3 regions of the Caballeronia sp. GAWG1-5s-s genome follow, and region 2 is predicted to be linked to each of the others. Evidence: predicted binding sites of a transcription regulator. Region 2 holds the regulator's gene; each other region holds the start of a gene.
The links. Region 2 encodes HrcA, which represses chaperone genes, less so after heat shock. Its sites were predicted from a motif close to TTAGCACTCNNNNNNNNNGAGTGCTAA; they were not measured.

Region 1: the regulator HrcA is predicted to act here: its motif matches at 3,427-3,453, upstream of rpoH (RNA polymerase sigma factor RpoH).
Region 3: the regulator HrcA is predicted to act here: its motif matches at 4,110-4,136, upstream of groES (co-chaperone GroES).

What each region holds. Positions count from the first base shown of each region.
Region 1 is NZ_JALQDC010000001.1:399,642-407,401, reverse strand. Features, by position in the region: gene ybiB (DNA-binding protein YbiB) at 1-44, shown strand, start outside; gene leuA (2-isopropylmalate synthase) at 490-2,148, shown strand; gene NCR34_RS01965 (nuclear transport factor 2 family protein) at 2,168-2,551, opposite strand; gene NCR34_RS01960 (acyloxyacyl hydrolase) at 2,597-3,163, opposite strand; gene rpoH (RNA polymerase sigma factor RpoH) at 3,518-4,453, shown strand; gene nagE (N-acetylglucosamine-specific PTS transporter subunit IIBC) at 4,590-6,371, opposite strand; gene ptsP (phosphoenolpyruvate--protein phosphotransferase) at 6,445-7,760, opposite strand, start outside.
Region 2 is NZ_JALQDC010000003.1:70,777-78,536, forward strand. Features, by position in the region: gene glnE (bifunctional [glutamate--ammonia ligase]-adenylyl-L-tyrosine phosphorylase/[glutamate--ammonia-ligase] adenylyltransferase) at 1-1,696, shown strand, start outside; gene recN (DNA repair protein RecN) at 1,745-3,397, opposite strand; gene NCR34_RS02805 (NAD kinase) at 3,433-4,326, opposite strand; gene hrcA (heat-inducible transcriptional repressor HrcA) at 4,513-5,529, shown strand; gene hemH (ferrochelatase) at 5,657-6,724, shown strand; gene NCR34_RS02820 (RNA-binding S4 domain-containing protein) at 6,750-7,157, shown strand; gene NCR34_RS02825 (hypothetical protein) at 7,129-7,290, opposite strand; gene grpE (nucleotide exchange factor GrpE) at 7,654-7,760, shown strand, end outside.
Region 3 is NZ_JALQDC010000012.1:41,442-49,201, forward strand. Features, by position in the region: gene NCR34_RS11055 (hydroxymethylpyrimidine/phosphomethylpyrimidine kinase) at 1-580, shown strand, start outside; gene NCR34_RS11060 (DUF72 domain-containing protein) at 663-1,445, shown strand; gene NCR34_RS11065 (hypothetical protein) at 1,489-1,917, shown strand; gene groL (chaperonin GroEL) at 2,020-3,660, opposite strand; gene groES (co-chaperone GroES) at 3,738-4,031, opposite strand; gene NCR34_RS11080 (choice-of-anchor tandem repeat GloVer-containing protein) at 4,334-5,908, opposite strand; partial or broken gene NCR34_RS11085 (IS3 family transposase) at 6,310-6,483, opposite strand; gene NCR34_RS11090 (acyltransferase family protein) at 6,691-7,760, shown strand, end outside.

The DNA.
Region 1 (7,760 bases), on a different contig from region 2:
GTCAGGTGGAGCTGATCGCGGATGTCGTGCGCCGGCCGGTATAGGCACCGCAATCGGAAAATCCGCATTTGACACCTTCTTCAACGCTGGTTTAAAGTAGGCCAATGCGTTTCACCCAATTCTTCTCCCTCCGAATTATTTCGGGCCGCCTAGCGCGGCCCCTATCGCTACGTCTAGCGTAAGTCGCCAGACGTAGCGGCGCGCGTCGCCAGGCGCGCGTTCCCGCCAGCCGTTCCCGCAGTTCCTTCCTTACCACCTAGTAGTCGTCAGTTTTTCGTTCGCGCATCCCGCGAATCGAAAACGCGAGGGTCACATGCACGCTGCTTCGCGCACGTTCACGTTGGTCGCAGGCGTCACCGTCGCCGGTGCGCAATGCGATCGCGCGCGCGGTTCTGCTTCGCGTGCTTCATGTGCATCGCGCCGCAGCCGGCCAGCCGCCGGCGTCGGCCGCTCTCGCAGGCGCTACGCTCCTGAAAGAGATCGACGATCATGATGCCGAACCCCGCCGAGAAATACCGCCCGTTCCCGCAAGTCCGTCTGCACGGCCGACGCTGGCCGAATCGCACGATCGAGAAAGCGCCTATCTGGATGAGCACCGATCTGCGCGACGGCAACCAGTCGCTGATCGAGCCGATGAGCATCGCAGCGAAGCTCGAATTCTTCGAGATGCTGGTGGCGACGGGCTTCAAGGAAATCGAGGTGGGATTCCCGTCGGCGTCGCAGACCGATTTCGACTTCGTGCGCAAGCTGATCGACGAGAAGCGCATTCCCGACGACGTCACGATCGAAGTGCTCGTGCAATCGCGCCGCGAACTGATCGAGCGCACGTTCGAAGCCGTCGAGGGCGCGAGCAAGGTCATCGTGCATCTCTACAACGCGATCGCGCCGTCGTTCCGGCGCATCGTGTTCAATCAGTCGAAGGACGAAGTGAAGGCGCTGGCGGTCGAGGGCACGCGCCTCATCAAGGAATGCGCGGCGGCGCGGCCTGAAACGCACTGGATCTACCAGTACTCGCCCGAGACGTTCAGCATGACGGAGCTCTCATTCGCGCGCGAAGTGTGCGATGCCGTCGCGCAAGTCTGGCGTCCGACGCCCGATCACAAGATGATCGTCAATCTGCCGGCGACGGTCGAATCCGCTACGCCCAACGTGTTCGCCGATCAGGTCGAATGGATGGACCGCAACATTGGCTTTCGCGACAGCATCGTGCTCTCGGTGCATCCGCACAATGATCGCGGCACGGCGGTCGCGGCGGCGGAACTCGCGCTGCTCGCGGGCGCGGATCGCGTCGAAGGCTGTCTCTTCGGCAACGGCGAGCGCACGGGCAACGTCGATCTCGTGACGCTCGCGCTCAACCTGTACACGCAGGGCATCGATCCCGGCCTCGACTTCTCGGACATCGACGCGGTGCGGCGGGTCGTCGAACGCTGCAATCAGCTTCCGGTGCATCCGCGCCATCCGTACGCGGGCGACCTCGTGTTCACCGCGTTTTCCGGGTCGCATCAGGACGCAATCCGCAAAGGCTTCGCGCAGCGCGTGGCCGGCACGCCGTGGGAAGTGCCGTATTTGCCCATCGATCCCGCCGATCTCGGCCGCAGCTACGACGCCGTGATTCGCGTGAACAGCCAGTCGGGCAAAGGCGGCGCGACGTATCTGCTCGAACGCGGTCTGGGCTTCACGCCGCCGCGCCGCGTGCAGATCGAGTTCAGTCATGCGGTGCAGGCGGTGGCGGACGAATCGGGCGAGGAAATCAGCGGCGACGCCATCTGCGCGCTCTTCAAGCGCGAGTATTTCGACGCGGGCGGGCCGGTATCGCGCGTGGATGCGGCGGCGGTTTCCGTCTTCGGCCGACACATCGCGATGCCGCCTGCTTCAGGCGCCGCGAGCGAGGAACACTATGCGCAGGCGGTCGCCGCGACTCTGGACGTCGGCGCGAGCGTGAGCTGGTTCGAATCGACGGTGACGGCGAACGGCGAGACAGCGGTGTTCGTGGGCTGCCGCGTCGCCGATGAACCGATGCGCTTCGGCGTCGCGGTGCACGCGAATCCGGCGCTCGCGGTCGTCGATGCGGTCGTGAGCGCGGTAAATCGGTCGAACGGAATCGCGCGGAAGGTGCGCGAGGACGAGGCCGTGGCCGTGGAAGCCTGACGGCGCGGACGGCGACGCGTTATTCGAGCGCCACGCGCGTCGCCTGAAGCGCAAGCAGTTGCCACTGACCGCCGGTTTGCACGTGAACCGCCGTGTAGGCGATGGGAAAGAGCAGCGCGCCGTTCTTCGATTCCATTTCGATCAACGCGCGGCCGGACACGAGACAGGTCTCGGGTCCGGCAGAGAAAACGTCCTGCGTCTGGATCTCGATCTGGCGATAGCGGCGGCGCCCGGCGGTGATCGCGTCGATGAACTGACGCTTCGTCTCGCGCTTGCCGTTGGTGTGGACATAGCTGACGTTCTCGGCCAGCAGCGCTTCGAGCGCGGCGCCGTCGCCCTCGACCATCGCCCGAAAGCGGTCGCGCTCCAGGCCGCGGATGGCCTCAAAGGTTTTTGCCGGCATCTGTCGGTTCCCCTTGCGCCGGGGAACCGATGCGCCGGCGCCCCGTCAGAAGTTGTATTGCAGATATAGCTGGCTGAAATTTATACCAGGATTCGGCTCTTTGATACTCGCGTTCGAGAGATGCTGGAAGCGAAAACCGGCCTGATAGTTCTGCTTCTCGCCGAAGATCGCGCCCACGCCAACCATATCGGCGAACTGAAAGCCGCTGGAGAGCGTGTAGTCTTCCGTGACCCGGGCGTGCGACAGCAGCCGGACGCCGATGCCCGCCTCGACGAACGGCCGGATGTACCCCAAGCTTTTGACGAAACGCAGAACCGGTGTGACGCCGAATTCCCAGACGTTCGGATTGACCGCGTTGCTTTCTTTCGTGTGCCAGTACGCGACGTGTCCCTCGCCGAGCAGCGTGAAATGAAATCCGCCGATTTCCCACCACGTCAGGTTCGGGTCCCACACGATGCCGACGTCGGCCTTCTTGAAGTCATGGTTGGCGACGCCGCCCGCTATCTGAAGTCCGAACCGGTCGGCATGCGCTGCCGCCGATGCCAGGCCGAGCGAAACCGCGATGGCGCCGTGAGACAAAAAACTGCGCCAGAGAACCTTGTTTTTCTGCATGAGCGCCCCATGTGTGGGTGGTGTTTACGTCCCGCCGAGCGGTGGTCGGCGCATTGTATTTCGGCTGCGACATATTTGCACAATCCAGCGTATCTTGCCGCTTTGATTGAATAATCCGTTGCGCTAATGCTTCTACACGGTAATTCGTTCGATCTAACGCTTCGCTTTCGGTAAGTTCAGCCAATTGCTGAAGCCGAACGCCTATCAAACCCACAAGATTGATAGTTTTGTGGGAACTCCCACACGTCGTTTCCCTCTAACACTTAGCACTCAGTTGGACGGAGTGCTAATATCGTGACTGGCCTGCTGCCGCCGTTGCGGCCGCAGCCAATTGTTGACAAGGAGCTTATGAGCGTGACCAATGCGATGACCCTTCCGAATGTTGTAGGCTCGGCACCTGCCAAGGCATCTTCGGCAGGCGCGCTGACGTACGCGCAGTCGTCGATGCTGACCGGTCAGATCGGCAACATCGATTCCTACATACAAGCAGTGAACCGTATTCCGATGCTGTCGCCGGCAGAGGAACGTCAGTACGCCACCGAATTTCGCGAGCACGGCAACCTGAACGCCGCGCGGCAGCTCGTGCTGTCGCACCTGCGTCTCGTCGTGTCGATTGCCCGCAACTATCTGGGCTACGGCCTGCCGCACGCAGACCTGATTCAGGAAGGCAACATCGGTCTGATGAAGGCGGTGAAGCGCTTCGATCCGGAGCAAAACGTGCGCCTCGTGTCGTACGCCATGCACTGGATCAAGGCGGAGATCCACGAGTACATTCTGCGCAACTGGCGCATGGTGAAAGTCGCGACGACCAAGGCGCAGCGCAAGCTGTTCTTTAACCTGCGCAGCCACAAGACCGGCCATGCCGCGTTCACGCCGGATGAGATCAACGGCCTCGCAAGCGAGCTGAACGTCAAGCGCGAAGAGGTCGCGGAGATGGAAACGCGCCTTTCGGGCGGCGACATCGCGCTGGAAGGCCAGGTGGAAGACGGCGAAGAAGCGTTCGCGCCGATCGCCTATCTCGCCGACTCGCACAACGAGCCGACGAACGTGATCGCCGCGCGCCAGTTCGACAAGCTGCAAAGCGACGGCCTTTCGACCGCGCTGGAATCGCTCGACGAGCGTAGCCGCCGCATCATCAAGGCGCGCTGGCTCGACGTGCAGGACGACGGATCGGGCGGCAAGACGCTGCACGAACTGGCCGACGAGTTCGGCGTGTCGGCGGAGCGCATTCGCCAGATTGAGGCGAGCGCGATGAAAAAGATGCGCACCGCGCTGCACGACTACGCGTAACGCCACGGCGGAACCGAAGCCAAGCGTGTTCGAACCCCGCTGTCGAAAGACAGCGGGGTTTTTGTTTGCCGGCGCGGCGTGTAAAAAGCAAAACGGCGCCCGAAGGCGCCGTTTCTACGACTAGCCGCCTACCGCATCAGGCCGGCATCGGCGCCGCGCCGCCGCCGTTGCCCGCGAGTCGCGTCGCCATCTGCGCGGCGTATCGCTGCGCTGCCGCGCCGACGACGATGTGGAACGTGTCCGCTGACACCCACGCGACATCCAGTTGCGACAGACGCTGACGATCCACCGACGACGGATCGCGCACGACCACGCGCAGGCGCGTTTGCGCCACCGCATCGAGCGAAACGACGTTGGTCGCGCCGCCGAACACCGCGAGCCAGCGCAGCGGGTCCGGATCGAGCGGGCCCGCCGTCTGATCGGTCACGCCTGCCGTCGCAACCGCAGGCTGCGCGGGAGCCGACGAAGCCGGCGTCGCGCCGCGCGTCGACGAGTGTTCGAGTTCACCACGAATTTCATCGGCGATCAGGTCCGCCTCCGGTCCGATGATGACTTGCACGTTCGTCTTGCCGCGCTTCAACACGCCACGCGCGCCGATGGTCTTCAGTTGCGGTTCCGACACAGCTTCCGTATCCACGACAGAGAGACGCAGGCGCGTCGTGCAGGCATCGACGAGCGTCAGGTTCGACGCGCCGCCCAGCGCCGCGATGTACTTCGTGGCGCGCGTGCTGGCTGCGGCCGGCGCGACGTCGCCCGGCACATAGCCGCCGACAGGCGTGGCATCGGTTTGCGCGTCCGTCGTGGCCGGCTCGCGGCCCGGCGTCGCCATGTTGAACTTGCGGATGAAGAAGCGGAACAGGCCGTAATACACGATGCCGTACACGAGGCCGATCGGAATCGCCAGCCAGCCGCGCTGCGACAGGCCGTAGTTCAGCACGTAGTCGATCGCGCCCGCCGAGAACGTGAAGCCCAAATGAATGCCGAGCGCCGAGCAAATTGCGAGCGACAGGCCCGTCAGCACCGCGTGGATGCCGTAGAGCACCGGCGCGAGGAACATGAAGCTGTATTCGATCGGCTCGGTCACGCCCGTGAGGAACGCGGTCAGCGCCATCGAGAACAGCAGGCCGCCGACGACCGCGCGGCGCTCCTTCGGTGCTTCATGGAACATCGCAAGACACGCGGCCGGCAAACCGAACATCATGATCGGGAAGAAGCCCGTCATGAAGCCGCCCGCCGTTTGGTCGCCTGCGAAAAAGCGATGCAGGTCGCCGTGCACCACCGCGCCGCCGCCCGGCGGCGTGAACGACCCGAACACGAACCACGCGAGCGAGTTGATGATGTGGTGCAGGCCCGTCGCGAGCAGGATGCGGTTCAGCACGCCGAACACGAACGTGCCGAGCGCGCCGGCCGTCGTCAGCCAGTTGCCGGCCGCGTCGATGCCGGATTGCACCGGCTGCCACACGTAACCCAGTACGATGCCGATGAAGAGACACGCGACGCCTGTCACGATCGGCACGAACCGCTTGCCGCCGAAGAACGCCAGATATTCGGGCAGCTTGATGTCCTTGAAGCGGTTGTACATGTACCCCGCGACCATGCCCGCGATGATCCCCGACAGCACGCCCATGTTGAGCTTGTCGTTGATGTCCTTCATGACGGCCGTTTCGATCAGATAACCGATCGCGCCGGCGAGACCCGCCGTGCCGTTGTTGTCTTTCGCGAAGCCCACCGCCACGCCGATTGCGAACAAAAGCGGCAGATTCGAGAAGATGGCGTCGCCCGCGTCGGCGATCATCTTGATGTTGAAGACATCGGGCTGGCCTAGACGCAGCAGCAGGCCGGCCACCGGTAAAACGGCAATCGGCAGCATCAGGGCGCGGCCTAGGCGCTGCATCTTTGCAAACGGGTTAGCGTCCATCGGGGGTTCTCCAAAAGAATATAGGTCTTGTCGTTGCTGCTCGGGTTGTGGCTAGGAAAGAAGCATTAAGCGTTTAGTCCTGCGGCCAGATTTCGCGGCTGGCCGCTCTTACTGCCTGCGCCGATTCGAGCGCGAGCACGTCTTCCGCGCGCTGACGGCAAAGCTGGTAATCGAGATTGCGCACGCGCGCCTTGATGCCCGGCACCGCGGACGGATCCACCGACAGTTCCGTCACGCCGAGGCCCACGAGCAGCGGCACCGCGAGCGGATCGCCGCCGAGCGCGCCGCACACGCCGACCCACTTGCCGTGCTTTTCCGCGCCCTGCACCGTCGTCTTGATGAGCCGCAGCACGGCCGGATGCAGGCCGTCGGACTGCGCGGCGAGATCGGGCTGGCAGCGGTCCATCGCGAGCGTGTATTGCGTGAGATCGTTCGTGCCGATCGAGAAGAAATCCGCGTACTTCGCGAGCTGGTCGGCCAGCATCGCCGCTGACGGCACCTCGATCATCACGCCCACTTCGACCGGCTCCGTGCGTCCGGCTTCGCGCGCCAGTTCGTCGATGCGCGCACGCAGGCGCTGCAGTTCGCCGGCATCGGTGACCATCGGCAGGAGAATGCGGACCGCGCCCGCCGGCTTGACGGCGAGCAGGCCGCGCAACTGGTCGTCGAGCAGTTCGGGGCGGACTTGCGCGAGCCGGATGCCGCGCAAGCCGAGCGCCGGATTCTCTTCGGGCGGCAGCGTCAGATAGTCCACTTCCTTGTCCGCGCCGACATCCAGCGTGCGAATGATCGCGCTGCGGCCGGCCAGCGCCTCGACGATTTCCTGATAGCTTGAAGTGTGTTCCGCGACCGTCGGCGCAGCCTGGCGATGAATGAAGAGCAGCTCCGTGCGCAAGAGGCCCACGGCGTCCGCGCCGTTTTCGACTGCGGCCTTGGCGTCGTCGAGCGTGGCGATGTTCGCCGCGATCTCCACATGACGGCCGTCGCGCGTCGCTGCCGCTTGCTGCGACATCTTGCGGTTCGCCTCGCGCACGCCCGCAAGACGCTCGCGCTCGTGACGCGCCCGCTCGACATCCAGCGCGCTCGGCGCATATTCGAGGCGGCCCGCCGACGCATCCACGACCACCTGCGCGTCTTCCGAGATTCCGTGCAGCGCGTCACCGATCGCGACGAGCGCCGGTATGCCGATCTGCCGCGCGATGATCGCCGCATGCGAGGTCGCGCCGCCGCGCGACATCACGAGCGCCGTGACGCGCGTGCGGTCGATCGACGCCAGATCCGACGGCGTGAATTCGACGGCCGCGAGCACGGCTTCGTCAGGCAGCGCGCGCGCCGCCGTATTCGTGAGACCGAGCGCGCGCAGCACGCGCTTTTCGATGTCGCGCAGGT
Region 2 (7,760 bases):
CACGGTCGAGCATCGTCTGCAATATCGCAACGATGCGCAGACGCACGCCATGCCCGTGGCCGACGACGAGCGCGCGCTGCTCGCGTCGTCGCTCGGCTTCGCGGATTACGCCGCGTTGATGGCGAAGCTCGACGCGCATCGCGAATTCGTCGAGCAGCAGTTCGACGCAATTTTCGCCGACAAGGTGAGCGGCGAGCGCGGCTGCGGCGTGGCGGACGATTCGGCGGCGTCGTGGATCTGGAGCAGCGCGCTCGCCGACGAATCCGCGCAGGACGAACTCACCGCGCGTCTCATGGAATTGGGCTTCGCAGACCCGGCGCCGGTGCTCGCGCGGCTGACGGGCGTCTGGAACTCGTCGCGCTATGCCGGGCTGCCGGAACAAAGCCGCGGCCGGTTCGATATCGTCGCGCAGCGCGCGCTGGAAGCCGTGCAGAACATCGACGCGGCCCGCCGCGTGGACACCATCGCGCGTCTCTTCGATCTGCTCGAAGCGACGGCGAAGCGCGGCGCGTACCTCGCGTTGCTCACCGAATATCCGGCGGCGCTCGACCGCGTGCTCTCGGTGCTGTCGGGGTCGCGCTGGGCGGCGGGCTATCTGATCCGTCATCCGCAATTGCTCGACGAATTGCTCGACGACGAAGCCATTTCCAGCCCGTTCGACTGGCCCGAATTCCGGCGCGCGCTGAATGCGCGTCTCGCCGCCGCGGAGGACGCCGAGCATCAGATGGACTTGCTGCGCCACGCGCATCAGGCCGAAGTGTTCCGCATTCTGCTACTGGATCTGGCCGGGCGGCTGACGGTCGAGCACGTGAGCGACCGCTTGTCCGAACTCGCGGACGCGGTGCTCGACGTGACCGTCGAAACCGTCTGGAAGCAGTTCCCGAAGCGGCATCGCGAGACGCCGAAATTCTCGGTCATCGCGTATGGGAAGCTGGGCGGCAAGGAACTGGGCTACGCGTCGGATCTCGATCTGATCTTTCTCTACGACGACCCCGACGACGCCGCCTCCGACATCTACGCGATGTTCGCGCGCCGTTTGATTACGTGGCTGACGGCGGCGACGGGCGCGGGCACGCTGTTCGACGTGGACCTGCGGCTGCGGCCGAACGGCGAGTCCGGGCTGTTGGTCACGAGCCTCGATTCGTTTCGCCGCTATCAGCTACGCGAGGGCGACGCGGCCAATACCGCGTGGGTGTGGGAGCATCAGGCGCTGTCGCGGGCGCGGTTCAGCGCGGGCGATGCCGACATCGGCGCGCAGTTCGAAGCGATCCGCGCCGACGTGCTGGTGATGGAGCGCGATGCGGCGGCGCTCGCGCTCGAAATCGTCGCGATGCGGGAACGCGTGGCGGCGGGGCATCCAAATCGCAGCGATCTGTTCGACCTGAAGCACGATCGCGGCGGCATGGTCGATATCGAATTCATCGTGCAGTACTGGGTGTTGCTGCATACGCGCACGCACCGCGAGTTTCTGCGCAACGCGGGGAACATCACGCTCTTGAAGATCGCGGCGCGGAGCGGCCTCATTTCGGAGCCCGATGCGGAGACCATCGGCGCGGCGTACCGGTATTACCGCAAGCTCCAGCACACGCTGCGGCTCGATGGGATGGAGAAGGCGCGCGTCGATCCGGCTGTCGTGCGCGCGGAGCGCGAAGCGGTGACACGGCTGTGGCGGCGCGTGTTTGGGGATGGCATGTGAAGCGGCGGGCGGTTGGCGCGGAAAGGGCGGCGCCGTCGCCCGCCGCGCTCACGCCGCCAGCATTTCCTTCGCGTGCTTGCGCGTCGTCGCGGTGATTTCGATACCGCCGAGCATCCGCGCCACTTCCTCGACGCGCTTCGCCTTGTCGAGAGGCGTCACGGTGCTGACGGTGCCGCCGGCATCGTCGGACGACTTCGCGACCTGGAAATGCTGATCGCCGCGCGCGGCCACTTGCGGCAAGTGCGTGACGCACAGCACCTGACGGTCGCGCCCGAGTTGATGCAGTAGCCGTCCGACGACTTCCGCGACGCCGCCGCCGATGCCCGTGTCCACTTCGTCGAAAATGAGCGTCGGCGTCGGGCTCGCGGTACTCGCGATGACCGCGAGCGCGAGGCTGATACGCGCCAGTTCGCCGCCCGAGGCGACCTTCGCGAGCGGCCGCAACGCGACGCCAGCGTGACCGGCAACGCGAAACTCGATCTGCTCCAACCCGTTCGCGCCGCCTTCCGCGAGCGGCACGAGCGCGACTTCGAAGCTGCCGCCCGCCATCGACAGTTCCTGCATGCCTTCAGTGACCGCTTTCGAGAGCGACTTCGCTGCCTTCGCGCGCGCCTTCGAAAGCACGTTCGCTTCGGCGAGGTACGCGTCTTTCGCTTTCGCGGCGGCGGCGTTCAGCGCGTCGAGATCGGCGGCGGCGTCGAGCGCGGCGAGCTGACGGCGGCGCGTTTCGTGTTCTTCCAGCAAGGCTTCGGGCTGAAGACGGAACTTGCGCGCCGTCGAATGAAGCTGATCCATGCGCTTTTCGACTTGCGCGAGCCGGTCCGGATCGAGCTCCAGCCGCTGCGCATAGTGCGACAGCGAGTACGACGCTTCCTGCAACTGGATCTCGGCCGGTTCGAGCGAGGCGAGCGCATCGTTGAGCGCCGGGTCGATGTCGGCGAGAGCGCGCAGCTTCGAAATGATGGCGCCGAGCTGGGAGATCATCGCGTCATCGGATTCGGAAAGCGCGCCGAGCGCGTTCTGCACGCCGTCGATCAGACTCGCCGAATGCGACAGCCGATGATGCTCCGCGCTCACTTCCTCCCATTCGCCGGGCTGCGGCGCGAGCTTGTCGAACTCGCTGAGTTGCCAGGCGAGGCGTTCGCGCTCCAGCTGCAGTTCGCGGTCGCGGCTTTGCGCGGCGTCGACGGCCTGCTGCGCTTCGCGCCAAGCCCGCCACGCGCGATTCACGGCGGCCGCCGTATCGACCAGACCGGCATGCGTATCGAACAACTCGCGCTGCGCGTCGGGCCGCATCAATAACTGATGCGCGTGCTGGCCGTGGATATCCACGAGCATCTCGCCGACTTCGCGCAATTGCGTGAGCGTCGCCGGCGTGCCGTTGATGAATGCGCGCGAGCGGCCGCTCGAATCGATCACGCGGCGCAGCATTACCGTGTCGCCGTCTTGCGAAAGCGCGTGCTCGTCGAGCCAGCGAACCACTTGCGCGTGCGTGCCGAACTCGGCGGTGATGTCCGCGCGCGGCTCGCCGGTGCGCACGACGCTCGCGTCGGCGCGCGCGCCGAGCGTGAGTGCGAGGGCGTCGATCAGAATCGATTTGCCCGCGCCGGTTTCACCCGAAAAAACCGTGAAGCCCGAATCGAATTCGATGTCGAGCGCGGCGACGATGACGAAGTCTCGAATGGAGAGATGACGGAGCATGGACGCTTCGGGAAGGGTTCGGCTTAGTTGTGCGGTCAGACAGACGAGTCCTGGGAAGGATGCTCGTTCCAGTGCAGTTTCTTGCGCAGCGTGGCGTACGTGCTGTAGCCGACCGGATGCAGCACGGGCACGGTGTGCCGGGAGCGCCGCACCTCGATGGCGTCGTTCAGTTCGACGGCGGTGAACGACTGCATGTCGAAGTTCACGTTCACGTCGCGCCCGCCAATGATCTGGATGGTGACCTTGGAGTCGTCGGGCAGCACGATCGGACGATTCGAGAGCGAGTGCGGGGCGATCGGCACGAGCACGAAGCCTTGCAGTTGCGGATGCAGGATCGGCCCGGCGGAAGACAGTGCGTACGCCGTGGAGCCGGTCGGCGTCGCGACGATCAGCCCGTCGGAGCGCTGGTTGTACATGAAGTGGCCGTCCACCGAGACGCGCAGCTCCGCCATGCCCGAGAAGCCGCTGCGATTCACGACTACGTCGTTGAACGCGAGCGCGTGATAGATCGGCTTGTCGTTGCGCACGATGCGCGCTTCGAGCAGGCTGCGCTCCTCGCGCTCGAATTGCCCCGCGAGCATTTGCGGCACGCGTTCGCGCATTTCCTTGAGCGGAATGTCCGTGATGAAGCCGAGCCGCCCGTGATTCACGCCGATGAGCGGCGTTCTGTACGGCGCGAGCTGACGGCCGACGCCGAGCATGGTGCCGTCGCCGCCGAGCACGACAGCGACATCCGCCCGCGCGCCGATCTCCGCGATGGACAGCGCGGGATAGTCGGTCACGCCGACATCCTTCGCGGTGCCGGCTTCGAACACCACGTCGAAGCCCTGGTTCGCAATGTGCTCCGCGAGTGATCGCAGCGGCGCCTCGATGCCGGGCGTGTTGGTGCGCCCGACCAGGGCGACGGTCTTGAATTGGCCAATTTCCATGCCGGCATTACACCATAGGTGGAAGGCGAAAAGAACCGGGGCCGCGCGGTCTCAGGCAGCCCCGGTTTGTCGCTAGAATGGAGCGGACATTGAACGATCGGCGCGCCGCCGGACGCAGCCCGAAACGGCGCGAGCCCGCAGCGGCAGCCGTCGCCGCGCTTTGACACGTTGCGTTAAAATTTGCCCATGCTAGACCCACGTGCACAAACCCTCCTGAAAACGTTGATCGAGCGTTACATCGCCGAAGGTCAGCCGGTCGGTTCGCGCACGTTATCACGTCACTCCGGCCTCGAACTGAGTCCCGCCACCATCCGCAACGTGATGTCGGACCTCGAGGACCTCGGCCTCGTCGCCAGTCCGCATACGTCGGCGGGGCGCATTCCGACGCCGCGCGGCTATCGCCTGTTCGTCGATACCATGCTGACGGTCGAAGCCCCGCAGGACGAGGCGATGACCACGGCCGTCAAGACGCGTCTGCAAGGCGAGGAGCCGCAGAAGATCGTCGCGGCGGCGGCGAGCGTGCTGTCCAGCCTGTCCTCGTTCGCAGGCGTGATCCTCACGCCGCGCCGCAGCCACATGTTCAAGCAGATCGAGTTCATGCGGCTGTCGGACAAGCGCATTCTGCTCATCATCGTGACGCCGGAAGGCGACGTGCAGAACCGCATGATGGCCACGCAGCGCGACTACTCGCCCTCGCAACTCACGGAAGCCTCGAATTACATCAACGCGCATTTCGCGGGCCTGTCCTTCGACGAAGTGCGCCGCCGGCTGCGCGAGGAAATCGACCAGTTGCGCGGCGACATGACCACGCTGATGCAAGCGGCGGTCGTCGCGAGCACGGCCGAGACCGATCCCGGCGAGACCGTGCTGATTTCCGGCGAGCGCAACCTGCTCGAAGTCGCGGACCTTTCGTCCGACATGGCGCGCCTGCGCAAACTCTTCGACCTCTTCGACCAAAAGACGAGCCTCCTGCAGTTGCTGGATGTATCGAGTCACGCACAGGGCGTGCAGATTTTCATCGGCGGGGAATCGAACCTCGTGCCGATCGAGGAGATGAGCGTCGTGACCGCGCCGTACGAAGTGAACGGCAAGATCGTCGGCACGCTCGGCGTGATCGGCCCGACGCGCATGGCCTACAACCGCGTGATTCCCATCGTCGATATCACGGCGCGCCTGCTGTCGATGTCGCTCAGCCAGCAATAGCGCCCCGTCACGGCATCTTGCCGCGCCGCCGAATGCGCCGCCACTAGGCCGTTCGGCCGATGCAGCGTGCTGGAACGCGCCGCTATAATGGCCGTCACCTTTCGATGACTTTCGGCCGCCTTGCCCTATGCGTTTCGACCTCGAGTTGCCCTCGCAGCCCAGCGCCTCGCATCGCGTCGCGGTGCTGCTGATCAATCTCGGCACGCCGGACGCGCCCACGCCGCGAGCGGTGCGCAAATATCTCGCGCAGTTTCTGAGCGATCCGCGCGTCGTCGAAATTCCCTCGTTCATCTGGCAAATCATTCTGCGCGGCATCATCCTGCCGTTTCGCGGGCGGGCATCGGCAAAAAAATACGCGCAGGTGTGGATGCCCGAAGGCTCGCCGTTGCGCGTTTATACGGAGCGGCAGGTCGAAGGCTTGCGGCGGCTTTTTGCGGCGAACGATTATCACGTCATCGTCGATTACGCGATGCGCTACGGCACGCCGGGCATCGGCGCCATGCTGAATCAGCTGAAGCTGGAAGGCGCCGATCGCATTCTGCTCGTGCCGATGTATCCGCAGTATTCGTCGTCGACCACGGCCACCGCTTTCGACGACGCCTTCACGGCGCTCAAGCGCGTGCGCAATCAGCCGGAGATCCGCACCATTCGCCATTACGCGGACCATCCCGCGTACATCGCGGCGCTCGCCGAGCAGGTGCGTGAATACTGGCGGCTGCACGGCCAGCCGGACTTCGCCTCGGGCGACAAGCTCGTGCTGAGTTTTCACGGTGTGCCGAAGCGGACCATGGACCTCGGCGACCCGTACCACGACCAATGCCAGTTGACCGGCTCGCTGCTCGCCTCCGCGCTGGGGCTCACGCCGGTGGAATGCCGCGTGACGTTCCAGTCGCGCTTCGGCCGCGCGGAGTGGCTGCAGCCGTACACCGCGCCGACGCTCGCGGAACTGGGCGCGGCCGGCGTGAAGCGCGTGGACGTGTTCTGCCCCGGCTTCACGGCGGACTGCCTCGAAACGATCGAGGAAATCGGCATCGAAGTGCGCGACGAATTTCTGCAGGCGGGCGGCAAGGAGTTCCACCGCATCGCCTGCCTGAACGCGTCGCCGGCGTGGATCAAGGCGTTAGGCGAGATCGCGGCACAACATCTGCAAGGATGGCCTGTACAGGCCACGCAACCGGTGACGGTGGCGGACTGAAACCGCTCATCGCACGAGAATCACCATGAATTACAAGATCACGACGGAACCGGGCGCGCGCCTGCGCATCGACAAATGGCTGTGGGCCGCGCGTTTCTTCAAGACGCGCTCGCTCGCGAGCGACGCAGTGGAGAAAGGCCGCGTGAGAATCGGCGGCGCGAACGTGAAGCCGTCGAAGGACGTGCGCGTGGGCGATATCGTCGAGATCGATATCGAGCGGATCGTGTGGCAGGTGCAGGTGCTCGGCCTGTGCGACGTGCGCGGTCCCGCGCCCGTGGCGCAGACGCTCTACGCCGAGACGGACGAAGGCCGGACCAAGCGACTCGCGGAAGCGGAACGGCGCAAGACGTTTCGCGAGCCGGCCGCCGGCATGCAGGGCAGGCCGACGAAGCGCGACCGCCGCATCATCGACAGATTTTCAGGTTCGGATTGAAGAATTCTTCGACCGTCGCGTGAACGCCGCCGTATTCGGTGGTGCGGGCGGTCAGGGCGCCGGACATGCAGATGGTCGTGGTTCCCGCGACGAGTACCAGGGCGACCACCGCGATGGCAAAGGTCAGTTTCATGGTACCCCCGGGAAACGGGAACGGCGGCTGGACGACCGCGCGAGGATCAGGAAATTGGCGACGCGTAAGCGGTTTGAAGCAATCGTAGGATTAGGGTAAACGTGCGTCCTGCGGTGCTTGATCGAAGTGTAGGTGAGCCGCTCGATTCCCTCAATCTCAATTTACGCGATGCGGCGAAACGTCCGTTACCGCTTATTTCGCGCGCGCCCGGGCTGGCACACTGACGTTCAATTTTGATCTGACAAACCCTTGAAAACTTTTCCGCTGCCCCAATTTCGGCAGCTAGCGCAAGGAAGCGCGTCGGCCGCTCAATGGCCGGCGGCATTCCCGATCCATCCAATCACGGTAATGACACTCAGCGACATGGAAAACACGCAAGAGAATTCAGCGAGCCAGAACCCCACGCCCGCCGACGAAAACGCGCGCCAGGCCGCCGACTCCACTCAGGCAGGCACGCAGGCCGCCTCGGC
Region 3 (7,760 bases), on a different contig from region 2:
CTACGACGACGTTCCGCTGATCCTCGCGCCCGACTTCACGCTCGACGACGAACACGTGCTGTCCGCCGACGAGTTGCGCGAATCGCTCGCCGATCTGCTCGTGCCGCAGACGACCATGCTGATCGCCGATCATGCGACGCTTTTGCAGCTTGCGCAGCCGGACAGCGACGCCGAAGCGCCGACGCTGGATTCCGCCATCTCGCACATTCTCGCGCAGGGCTGCGAGTACGTGCTGGCGATGGAAACGGGCACGCACCGGCATGTGAACACGCTGTACAGCGAGGAAGGACAGGTGCGGCAGGACTTGTGGGATCGCGGGCTGCATCGCGTGATGGGGCTTACCGACACGCTCGGCGCCGCGGTTGCCGCGCTGCTCGCGAACGGTCAGGAGCCCGCCGAGGCCGCGCGCGAGGCGCAGGAATACGTGTTCCAGGCGGCGCGCGCCGCGTTCCGTCCGGGCATGGGCGCGTATTTGCCGGATCGCTTTTTCTGGGCCCGCTCGAACGACGCGGACGACGAAACCGACGCCGCGTCGTTGCCCGACGATTCGGCCGGATTGCCCGGAGAAGCCCGGCATTAGACGAAATCGCGCGCCGACGATGCAGTGAACGAAGCGACACGAACGGAGTTCGGAGACCAACGAAGGGAGGCTTTGCGAGCGCATGCCGTATCGACTGCCCCATTTGCACAAGCCCGGCCCGCAAGGCGCCATCCGCGTCGGCTGCGCGGGCTGGGCGCTTTCGAGCTCGGTCCAGTCGAGCTTTCCCGACGAAGGCACGCATCTCGAACGCTACGCACGCGTGCTCACGTGCGTCGAAATCAACTCGAGCTTCTATAAGCCGCATCGCGAGCAGACTTACGAGAAGTGGGCGCAAAGCGTGCCCGACTCGTTCCGCTTTTCGGTAAAGCTGCCCAAGGCGATCACGCACGACGCGCGGCTCGCCGACACCAACGCGCTCATCGACGAATTTCTGGCCGCCGCCGGCAAGCTGGGCGACAAGCTCGGCTGCTGGCTCGCGCAACTGCCGCCGAGCCTCGCGTTCGAACACGATCTGGCCGATGCCTTCTTCAAGGCGCTGCGCGAGCGCACCAAGCTGCCGGTCGCATGCGAGGCGCGCCATCCGAGCTGGTTCACCAAGGATGCGGCGGCGCTTCTGAAAGCGCATCACATCGCGTATGTGGACGCCGATCCGATTCCCGACGACTGCGAAATCAAGCATCGGGCGGACACGTCGCTCGTCTATGTGCGGCTGCACGGCTCGCCGGACATGTACAAGTCTTCGTACGACTTCCCGTATCTCGACGATCTCGCGCGCACGCTGCAAGCCCGCGCGAAAAAGACGCCCGAGGTGTGGTGCATCTTCGACAACACGACGCTCGGCCACGCGCAGCCCAACGCGCTGCATGTGATGGAGCGTCTGCATCTTCATCATCGGAAGGCGTAGTGCCTTTCCGCTGCTGCTCATTGCTTCCGAAGGAGATTCGCTGATGCACAAGCCGGCACGACGCTTCGCTCGCCTGATCCAAGCCACGATGCTCGCCACGATTGTCTCGGCGGCGCTGCCTGTCCGTGCGCAGGATGCATCGCCGCCGCCGGCCACGCCTGCGGGCGACGGCACGTTCCTGCTGACCATCTTCCTCAAGCACGACGAGTCCAAGCCGCTGCCGAAAATCAACCAGCAATTGAAGGAACAGGGCTACTTCAAGACGTTTCCGCCGCCGGGCGTCGAAGTGGTGTCGTGGTACGTGATGATGGGCATCGGCCAGGTGGTGACCTTGCGCGTGCCGGCGGACAGGCTGCGGGAAGTGAATCGCGCGATCGAGACGACCGCGTGGGGCGGATATCACACGGAGTTCTACCCGACCTACGACTACAAAGCCGCCGCGCAAAAGCTGCGCGACGAGATGAACAAATAGCTTGTCGATGGGCAAAAAAAAACCTGCATCGCTGCAGGTTTTTTCTGGCATGGCGCGAGCCCCTTGCGAGACTCGCACCGATGTAATGGGGCCGGAGCCGTCTTACATGTCCATGCCCATGCCGCCCATGCCGCCGGGCATGCCGCCAGGCATCGGAGCATCTTCCTTCGGCAGTTCGGCGACGGCTGCGTCGGTCGTCAGCAGCAGGCCTGCCACCGATGCCGCGTTTTGCAGCGCCGTGCGCGTCACCTTGGTCGGGTCGACGACACCGGCTTCCACCAGGTCACCGTACTCGCCGGTTGCCGCGTTGTAGCCATAGTTGCCCGAACCTTGAGCAACAGCCGCCACCACGACGGAAGCTTCTTCGCCGCCGTTCGTGACGATCTGGCGCAGCGGCTCTTCCATCGCACGCAGGACGATCTTGATACCTGCGTCCTGGTCGGCGTTAGCGCCCTTCAGGCCGTCGATTGCCTTGCGAGCACGGATCAGCGCGACGCCGCCGCCAGCCACGATGCCTTCTTCCACTGCTGCGCGCGTGGCGTGCAGCGCGTCTTCGACACGTGCCTTCTTTTCCTTCATTTCGACTTCGGTCGCAGCGCCGACCTTGATCACCGCAACACCGCCGGCCAGCTTGGCCACGCGCTCTTGCAGCTTTTCACGGTCGTAGTCCGACGTCGCTTCTTCGATCTGCTTGCGCACTTGCTTCACGCGAGCTTCGATGTTCACGGCTTCGCCAGCGCCGTCGATGATCGTCGTGTTTTCCTTGCCCACTTCGATGCGCTTCGCTTGACCCAGCTCTTGCAGCGTCGCCTTTTCCAGCGTCAGGCCGGTTTCTTCCGCGATGACTTGACCGCCGGTCAGGATCGCGATGTCTTCCAGCATGGCCTTGCGACGGTCGCCGAAGCCCGGAGCCTTCACAGCAACGGTCTTCAGGATGCCGCGGATGTTGTTGACGACCAGCGTTGCGAGTGCTTCGCCTTCGACGTCTTCAGCGATGATCAAGAGCGGACGGCCGGCCTTCGCGACTTGCTCCAGCACCGGCAGCAGATCGCGGATGTTGGAAACCTTCTTGTCGTGCAGCAGCACGAACGGGTTTTCCAGAACGGCGACTTGCTTGTCCGGGTTGTTGATGAAGTACGGCGACAGGTAGCCGCGGTCGAACTGCATGCCTTCCACGACGTCCAGCTCGTCTTGCAGCGACTTGCCGTCTTCGACGGTGATCACGCCTTCCTTGCCGACCTTGTCCATGGCTTCAGCGATGCGCTCGCCGATGGAGGTGTCGCTGTTCGCCGAGATCGAGCCGACTTGCGCGATTTCCTTGTTCGTCGTGCAGGGCTTGCTGATCTTGCGCAGTTCTTCGATTGCTGCTGCGACGGCCTTGTCGATGCCGCGCTTCAGGTCCATCGGGTTCATGCCCGATGCGACGTACTTCATGCCTTCGCGAACGATGGACTGTGCGAGCACGGTAGCGGTCGTGGTGCCGTCACCTGCGTTGTCGCTGGTCTTGGAAGCAACTTCCTTGACCATTTGCGCGCCCATGTTCTGGAGCTTGTCCTTCAGTTCGATTTCCTTCGCGACCGAGACACCGTCCTTGGTGACCGTCGGGCCGCCGAACGAACGCTCGAGCACGACATTGCGGCCCTTCGGACCCAGCGTGACCTTGACCGCGTTGGCCAGGATGTTCACGCCTTCGACCATCTTGGCGCGTGCGGAATCGCCGAAAGTGACTTCTTTAGCTGCCATATCCAGACTCCTTGATTCGATTCAGTGTGCCGGCTCGCCGCCCTTTCGGCGCGAAGCCCGGCGTACAGGAAGAATGCTTACTTGTTGACCAGAACGGCCATGATGTCTTCTTCGCGCATGACGAGCAGTTCCTGCCCGTCGACCTTGACGGTCTGGCCGGCGTATTTGCCGAAGAGCACGCGGTCGCCCACCTTCACGTCGAGGGCGTTTTGCGTGCCCTTGTCATCGCGCTTGCCCGGGCCGACGGCCAGGACTTCGCCTTGATCCGGCTTTTCTGCCGCTGCTTCCGGGATCACGATGCCCGATGCGGTCTTGGTTTCCTGGTCCAGACGTTTGACGATGACGCGATCGTGCAAAGGACGAAGGTTCATACACACTCCTCTCTTGAATGAGACTGAAAACGCGGGAAAGCCCGTCTTTTGGGCGGAGCCCGCCGGACGGAAATCTTGTTAGCACTCTCGTGCAGTGAGTGCCAATTATATGGACCAGATTTGACAATTTCAAGGAGGGATGGGCAGAGACAGCTCCGACACGTGCCGAAGTTCAGCGAACGTTGAACCGCTAGACTGCGAGCGCACGATCTGACGGCGTAGGATCTTCTGTCAGACCAGTCAAATAGACGGTTAGACGCGACACCCAGCCCGGCAGGAGCCGGGTATCCGCGAACACGCATTTAGTTCAGCACGAACACCGTGCCGAGACCAGCGGTTCCGCCCATGTTGGTTGTGCCCAGCAGGTTGCCCGTGCTGTCCAGAATTAGACCGGCACTTGGCGCGTTGCCATCGGAGCCCACCCCCGTGAACACGTGCAGCAGTGAGATTGCCGACGCGTAAGTGCCGTCACTGTTGCGCCTAATTTCGAATACGGTTCCGGAGTTAGCGCTGCCGCCTGCGTTTGTAGTGCCAAAAATGTTCCCAGCGCCATCCAAGACGAGGCCTGCATCCGGATAGGCCCCGTCTGCCGAGCCGCCCGCGAACGAGTGAAGCGTCGTCGCCGGCGTATATGTTCCGTCGCCGCTTCGCCTAAGCATGAATACAGTACCGAGGCTCGCCGCGCCGCCCGCACTGCTTGTGCCAAACAGATTTCCCGCAGCGTCAGCGACGAGGGGGGAGTTCGGAATCGCGCCGTCTGATCCCGTGCCTGAGAATGAGTGAAGCACGACCGCCGGACCGAACGTCCCGTTACTGCCGCGCACAAGTTCAAAGACGGTCCCGCTGTTGGCGGCACCACCCGCGCTTGTTGTGCCGAACAAATTTCCGGCGCTGTCTAGAACCAGCCCTGCCTCTGGTGCCTTCCCGTCCGAGGCGGTACCGGTGAACGAATACAGTGTGGTCGGCGTCGCGTACGTCCCGTCACTTTTGCGCGCAAGCTCGAAAACCGTGCCTGCGTTGGCACTTCCCCCTTGGATGGTCGTGCCGAATAGATTGCCCGCACCGTCCTGGACGAGGCTTGCATCGGGATATGCACCATCGGTGCCGACGCCCGTGAAGGAGTGAAGCGTCACAGCCGGGGAATATGACCCGTCGGCGTTTCGGGTTAGCTCAAATATTGTCCCGGCGTTTGAGCTGCCGCCGGTGTTGGTTGTGCCGATGAGGTTCCCTGCGCGATCGACAATTAACCCAGCGTTCAATGTGGTCCCACCGGCACCTGCGCCGGTGAACGCATACAGCGTGACGGGCGATGCATATGTCCCGTCGGCGTTTCGCTTCAACTGGAATACCGTGCCAGGTCCTGCACTTCCGCCGCCATAGGTGGTACCGAAAAGGTTGCCAGCACTGTCCTGTGCTAGGCCCGCCTCGGGATACTGGCCATCGCCATTCGCGCCGGTGAAGGAGTACAGGGTGCTGACCTGACCTGGGCTGCAACTGACGCTCACGTTGTTGACATTGGCGGTTGCATTGCCCGATCCGTTTGCGACGTTGCATTGCCTCGCGGCTGGATGTTGACTAACCGCAACGCTATATGGGCTGCCCGACGTTATCGACGAGAACTGGAACCCCCCTTCAGAAGTCAGTGTCTGCGTGTCTGTGCCGTTGTTCTGCAGCTTTAGAACGCCCCCGTTGAGTCCAATGGCGGTCCCGCCAATAGTGTATGACGTCGGTGCTGCCGGAGGGACCGCGGAACCGCTTCCAGGGTTGGAAGACGTTGCGGTGCTAGACGAGCCACCTCCGCCGCAGGCACCAAGGGTTGCCGAAAATATGACGGTAGTTACGATGCTGGGAACAGTCTTGATTTTTTTTGGACGCATGACTTCAACCGGTGCAAAGGCGAGTAGTGAGACGTCGCGGCGGCCTTCACCGCGGGCTGTGCCTCATTCTACTTATCAAAAAGATAAGCATGTTAACAATCGAGCCTCTGGCTTTATCAGTGTTGTTTTGTCGACTTGCGTCCACCTCGTTCAGTAAAAGCCCTAATTCTCGAAGCGTGTCGATGCACGAAAACGTCGGCGGTACGGGCCTTAAGATCTCTGTGCGCTTGTGATGCGATGCACCGCTTCCCGGTGACGTGCTGCAGTTATTGCGACGCTCCAGCGTCATGGCGGCAGTTGCCGATCGGCGTTGTGGCGGCGAAGGCTGGGCGTGGCTACGCTTTTCTGACGTCTGGGCACAGTTCTTCGATCCGTGCTGCAAGAATCTCGCGACTCGGTTACCCCAGAGCCCTCAAAGTTGCAGCAGCGCAGGAGCCTTGACTCAGGTGATGATCGACGGCCACCTTCGTCTGTTCCGGCGAATAGCTCGGCCTCGAGCGACATACCCGGCCCGTAAATCATGACATCGCTGATACTCTCGATGCGAAGAAAGGAGGGAAATTCTTCGTCGGGTATGCGTGCGCCTCGTGTCGATTTGGGAGAATGCATGTGCTACATCCTGGATACAACCGGCCGATGCAACACATCTGCGCGAGCTGACAGGGCGCTCGCCGAGCGAGAGGAAATATTGCGCGGAACAGTAGATTGCCTCATCAATGACCGGGGATCGCGCGGTCTGCTACGATCGCGGGCTACGTAGGTTCCCGCCGGTCTAAGTCGCCATGCTGCTCGTCGCTCCGTATTTCGTCTTGATGATCCTTGTGACCGTCGTGTTCGCGTTGCCGTTCTGGCGCTTCATCGACGAATCTAAAGCGGCGCAGGCACGGCGCACTAATTCCCTCGACGGCACACGCGGATATCTCGCGTTGAGCGTGATGGTGCATCACGCGGTGGTAGCGGGCCTGTGGATCAAAACGGGCGTCTGGGCCTTGCCGCCCGACTTTTTCTATAGCCGGCTAGGCAGCGCGGGAGTCGCTATATTCTTCATGATTACCGGCTACCTGTTCTGGGGCAAGTTAATCAAGGCCCACGGTAGGCCCAATTTTGTTGCGCTCTATATCAGTCGCGTGTTCCGCATCGCTCCAGTGTACTGGATCGCTGTCACCGGGATGGTACTGGTGGTAATGTGGCGTTCCGGCTTCCAGACCCGCGAGCCAGTCGGCCCGCTGCTCGACAAGATCGTGCACTGGTATGGCGTGGGCCTCTTAGTCGGCCACGACTTCAACGCCTATCCAAACGTTTGGATCATTCTCGCCGGCGTCGTGTGGACCTTGAAGTATGAGTGGCGGTTTTATATCGCGCTGCTGCCAGCGGCGCTGTTTGCACGGCCGAAGCTGCATCTCGCCGCTGCGGGCGTTGCATTCATCGGTGCACTCATCTGGAGTAGCGTCTCTACAGCCGAAGCGCCGCCGCTCTGGCTGCTGTTCGCGATAGGCATGCTGAACGCGTCGATCGGCGAGGTCAGCCCAATTGTGCGCCTGCCCGATGTGGCACGGTCGCTCGCTGTCATCGTGCTTCTGGTGCTCGTATTTGAGCTACGGCCGCTTCCGTACGCGCGTGAACAAAGCCTAATTCTCGGGCTGGTCTTCTTTCTGCTCTGCAATGGAACCACCCTCCTCGGGCTACTAACATCGAGGCCCGCGGTACGCCTCGGGCACATCAGTTACGGCATCTATCTGTTTCAAGGCTTCGTCTTCTCGCTCGGCTTCGCGAACCATGTGATCGCGCGGGTGATCGTGCAATCGACTGCTGCGTTCTGGCTCGCCGCCTGCTTCGGGATGTTCACGCTCTG